One region of the Arsenicicoccus sp. UBA2120 genome, then DNA from elsewhere that is predicted to be linked to it. Evidence: predicted binding sites of a transcription regulator. Region 1 holds the regulator's gene; the other holds the start of a gene.
The links. The regulator HrcA, encoded in region 1, represses chaperone genes, less so after heat shock. The targets are predictions, from matches to a motif close to TTNGCACTCGNNNNNNNCGAGTGCNAA.
Positions count from the first base shown of each region.

Region 2: a site for HrcA is predicted at 1,124-1,150, ahead of groES (co-chaperone GroES). Genes of this name have one in related genera too.

Region 1 is NZ_DCYC01000093.1:3,749-6,206, reverse strand. Features, by position in the region: gene B2P18_RS15995 (DUF3097 domain-containing protein) at 1-363, opposite strand, end outside; gene hrcA (heat-inducible transcriptional repressor HrcA) at 550-1,605, shown strand; gene dnaJ (molecular chaperone DnaJ) at 1,729-2,458, shown strand, end outside.
Region 2 is NZ_DCYC01000054.1:65,815-68,272, reverse strand. Features, by position in the region: gene groL (chaperonin GroEL) at 1-598, opposite strand, end outside; gene groES (co-chaperone GroES) at 689-982, opposite strand; gene B2P18_RS08065 (class I SAM-dependent methyltransferase) at 1,252-2,458, shown strand, end outside.

The sequences.
Region 1 (2,458 bases):
CCCGGTGGCGACGCGGGCGGGGGCGCCGGCGACGGCGACGGATCCGGAGGCCGTGCGCGAGGAGGCCTGGCGGGCCTCGGCGAGGCGGGCGTTGCTGCCGCTCTTGTCGGGGACCAGCGTGACCGGGCGCCCGTCGACCCAGAAGCCGGGGCCCATCTCGAAGCCCCGGGTGCGGCCCTTGCGGTCCTCCAGGTGGACGACGTGGACGCCACCGGCCTTCTCGACCCGCACCACGGCGCCGACCCAGCCGGACTCGACGTCCTCGACGACCAGGCCACGGGTGGCGGGGACCGCCTCCGAGCGCCCACGGCGGGGAGCCTTCCAGTCGCCCGAGAGGACGTCGGTGCCGTATCGGTCCGCCACGGGGGCCTCCTGCTTCTGCCTGTTGCTGGCGCGACGGGTCGTGCTCGAGACCCGCCCCGACGCGGTCGTCGGACGGTGCTGAAGGCTAGCCCGAGGACCGGCGGAGTTCGTCGTGGCGCGCCACCCGGCGTAGAATTGGCACTCGCCCCACCCGAGTGCCAACCAGCGAACGTGAGGAGGTCGACGATGAGCGACGGACGCCGCCTGCAGGTCCTGCGGGCCATCGTGCAGGACTACGTCGCGACCTCCGAGCCCGTCGGCTCCAAGGCGCTGCTCGACCGGCACCAGCTCGGCGTCAGCGCGGCGACGGTCCGCAACGACATGGCCGCGCTCGAGGAGGAGGGCCTGATCTGCGCCCCGCACACGAGCGCGGGCCGCATCCCCACCGACGCGGGCTACCGGCTCTTCGTCGACCAGCTGTCCGAGATCAAGCCGATGTCGCCGCCCGAGCGCGCGGCCATCGCCGAGTTCCTCGCGGGGTCGGTCGACCTCGACGACATCGTCGACCGCACCGTGCGGCTGCTCGCCAGCCTTACCCACCAGGTCGCGGTGATGCAGTACCCCTCGCTCACCCGGTCGTCCGTGCGGCACGTCGAGCTGGTCCCCATCGGTGGGCCGCGGCTGATGGTCGTGCTCATCGTGACGACGGGTCGGGTGGAGCAGCGCGTCGTCGACGCCGGCCGCGACCTCGGCGACGTGGACGGCGAGCGCCTCGTCTTCGACCTGCGCGGACGGCTCAACGGCCTCGCCGCGGGCCGCCCGTTCCCGGAGGTGGCGCCCGCGCTCGCCGGGCTGTCCCAGGGCTTCGAGGTGGCCGACCGCCCGGCCGTCGAGGCCGTCACCACGGCGCTGGCCGAGATCGTCGTGGAGGAGCGCGAGGAGCGGGTGGTGCTCGCCGGCACCAGTAACCTCGCCCGCCGCTCCGAAGACTTCCCGACGTCGCTGCGCCCGGTCCTCGAGGCGCTCGAGGAGCACGTCGTGCTGCTCGGCCTGATCGACGCCATGCACGACGACCCGGCCCGCCCCGCCGCGGCCGACTCGGACCTCGTCTCGGTGCGCATCGGCAGCGAGCTCTCGCACGCCGGTCTAGTGTCCACCTCGGTCGTGTCGACGGGATACGGTGCGGGGCCGGACCTCGTCGCCGGGCTCGGGGTCCTCGGCCCCACCCGCATGGACTACCCCACGACGATGGCGGCGGTGCGGGCGGTTGCGGCATACGTCTCCCGGTCCCTCGGTGGCTAGCCACCGGACGTCGGCGGGTGCGGCGCACCCGGCCGGCTCGGCCCGCCCCGTCGTCCCCGTCCCCCAGATCGCCCCAGCACCCCACGTCACCTCCGCCAACCACTCCGTCAGGCAAGGACTTTCGTGAACGACTACTACGCAGCCCTCGGGATCGACCGCGGCGCCAGCGCCGAAGAGATCAAGAAGGCCTACCGCCGGCTCGCGCGCAAGCTGCACCCGGACGTCAACCCCGGCCCCGAGGCCGAGGAGGAGTTCAAGCGGGTCTCGCAGGCCTATGACGTGCTCGGCGACCCCGCCAAGAAGCAGGCCTACGACATGGGCGCGGACCCCTACGCCAGCGCCGGTGCGGCGGGCTTCGGCCAGGGCTTCACGTTCAGCGACATCATGGACCAGTTCTTCGGCGCGGGGGCGGGTGGCGCGGGCGGTCGTGGACCCCGCTCGCGCGTGCGACGCGGCCAGGACGCGCTCGTGCGGGCGGACGTCGACCTGCGCACCGCGGTCTTCGGCGACACCCACGAGCTCACCCTCGACACGGCCGTCGAGTGCGGCACCTGCCACGGCGACGGCTGCCAGCCCGGCACGTCCCCGCAGACCTGCTCCTCCTGCCAGGGCCGCGGCGAGGTCCAGCAGGTCCAGCGCAGCTTCCTCGGCCAGATCATGACCTCGCGCCCCTGCGGCGTGTGCCAGGGCTACGGCACGGTGATCCCCAACCCCTGCTTCGAGTGCTCGGGGGAGGGGCGCGTGCGCACCCGCCGGTCCGTCTCCATCAAGGTCCCGGCCGGCGTCGACACCGGCACGCGGATCCAGCTGCGTGGCGAGGGCGAGGTCGGCCCGGGCGGCGGCCAGCCCGGCG
Region 2 (2,458 bases), on a different contig from region 1:
GGGAGATGTAGCCCTTGTCGAACTGCATGCCCTCGGTGAACTCCAGCTCGGTGCTAGCGGTGGAGGACTCCTCGACGGTGATGACGCCGTCCTTGCCGACCTTGTCGAAGGCCTCGGCGATCTGCGTGCCGACCTCCTCGTTCTGCGCGGAGAGCGAGGCGACCGCGGCGATCTCGGACTTGCCGGAGACCTCGCGGGCGTTGGCGAGCAGGCGCTCGGACACGGCGTCGACGGCCTGGTCCATGCCGCGCTTGACACCGGCCGGGGCGGCCCCGGCGGCGACGTTGCGCAGGCCCTCCTTGACCATGGCCTGCGCGAGGACGGTCGCGGTGGTGGTGCCGTCACCGGCGATGTCGTTGGTCTTGGTGGCGACCTCCTTGGCGAGCTGCGCGCCGAGGTTCTCGTAGGGGTCGTCCAGCTCGACCTCACGGGCGATGGTCACGCCGTCGTTGGTGATGGTGGGGGCGCCCCACTTCTTGTCGATCACGACGTTGCGGCCCTTGGGGCCGAGCGTGACCTTCACCGCGTTGGCGAGGGCGTCGACACCGCGCTCCAGGGACTTGCGCGCGTCGTCGTTGAACTCAAGCGTCTTGGCCATGAGCTTCCTTGTCTGTCTAGAGGTATGACGAGAGCCCCGCCCCCAGCCGCGAAGGCTCGGGCCGGGGCTCCCAGAGAAATCGGTGCTGCGTCAGCCGACGATCGCGAGGACGTCGCGGGCGCTCAGGATCAGGAGCTCCTCGCCGCCGTACTTGACCTCGGTGCCGCCGTACTTGGAGTAGATGACCTTGTCGCCGACGGCGACGTCGACGGGGACGCGGTTGCCCTTGTCGTCGATGCGACCGGGACCCACGGCGAGGACCTCGCCCTCCTGGGGCTTCTCCTTGGCCGTGTCCGGGATGACGAGACCGGACGCCGTGGTCTGCTCGGCCTCGACGGCCTTGACGACGATGCGGTCCTCGAGCGGCTTGATGGAAACCGACACTGTGGTGACCTCCCCTTCGGGAATGTCGAGAGTGGACAGATGATGGACTCCGGCGCGTGGTGGTGCGTCCGGGTCGCCGTCGCGGGGGTCGACCCTTAGCACTTGCCTGCCGAGAGTGCTAACCCACAATCTAGGAAGCCGCTGGCACTCGGTCAAGTCGAGTGCCAGCGCGGCGCGGACCTACCCCCGGCGGTCACGTCGACCGGCCGTCGTTCCCCAGGCGGCTGTGACCGAGGCCGGTCGATCTGGCGGTGGGAGAGGATGGCGCCATGGATCTCGCCACCACCCGTGCGCTCACCTCCCCCGAGGGGCTCGCCCTCCTCCGGGGACTGCCGGTGTATGACGAGGCCCGCTCGCTCGCCACGTCCTCCGCCCTGCGCCGCGAGGGGCACTCCCCCGAGCTCGTCGCGGCGGTGCTCACCCAGAGCCGGCTGCGCCAGCGCGGCCGCGCCAAGCTGGGAGACGCCGTCGACCGGCTCCTGCTCACCCCCGACGGCCTGGAGCAGGCGACCCGCCCCGTCGTGGCGCAGCAGCACGCCGAGCGCCTGGCGGCGGCCGGGGTCCGCACCGTCCACGACCTGGGGTGCGGCCTCGGTCTGGACGCCGCCGCCATGGCGCACGCCGGGCTCGAGGTCCTCGCCGTGGACGCCGACCCCGTCACCGCCGAGCTCGCCGCGCACAACCTCGCCGGCGTGGTCAGGCCCCCGGCCGCCCCTGCCCCGCAGGTGCGGTGCGCCCGCGCGGAGGAGGTGGCCGACTCCCTGGTCGGCGCGGACCGGCATACGGCCGTCTGGCTCGACCCGGCCCGGCGCACCCCCGGGGTCGCCGACGCGACCGGACGCACCCGCAGGACCTTCCGCCTGGACGACCTGGCCCCGTCGTGGGAGCTCGTGCAGGACCTCGCCGGCCGGGTCGAGGCAGCCGGGGCCAAGCTGTCACCCGCGTTCCCGCACGCGGCCCGCCCCGACGGGACCGAGGCGCAGTGGGTCTCGTGGCGCGGCGAGGTCGTGGAGTGCGTCCTGTGGTGGGGCTCGGCGGTCCGGTCCGCCGGACGCTCCGCGCTGGTCCTCGACGGCGACACGGAGACGCCGTGGTCCGCGCACCTGGTCACCGAGGCCGACGTGCCCACGGACCGCCCCGCGCCGGGGAGCGACCGGGGCGACCTGCTGCACGAGCCCGACCGGGCCGTGATCCGCGCCGGGCTGGTGGGCGCCCTCGAGGCCCTCACGGGTGGGGCCGAGCTGGACGGCGGCGTGGGCTACGTGCGGTCGGCGGACCGGGGACCGGTGGCGGTGCCGTGGGCCCGGGCCTACCGCATCCTCGACGAGATCCCGTTGCAGGACAAGGCGATCCGCGCGTGGTGCCGCGAGCGCTCGATCGGTGACCTGACGCTCAAGAAGCGCGGGGTGGACCTCGACCCGGATCGCCTGCGGCGCTCCCTCAAGCTCAAGGGCACCGGTCGCGCCATCCTGGTCC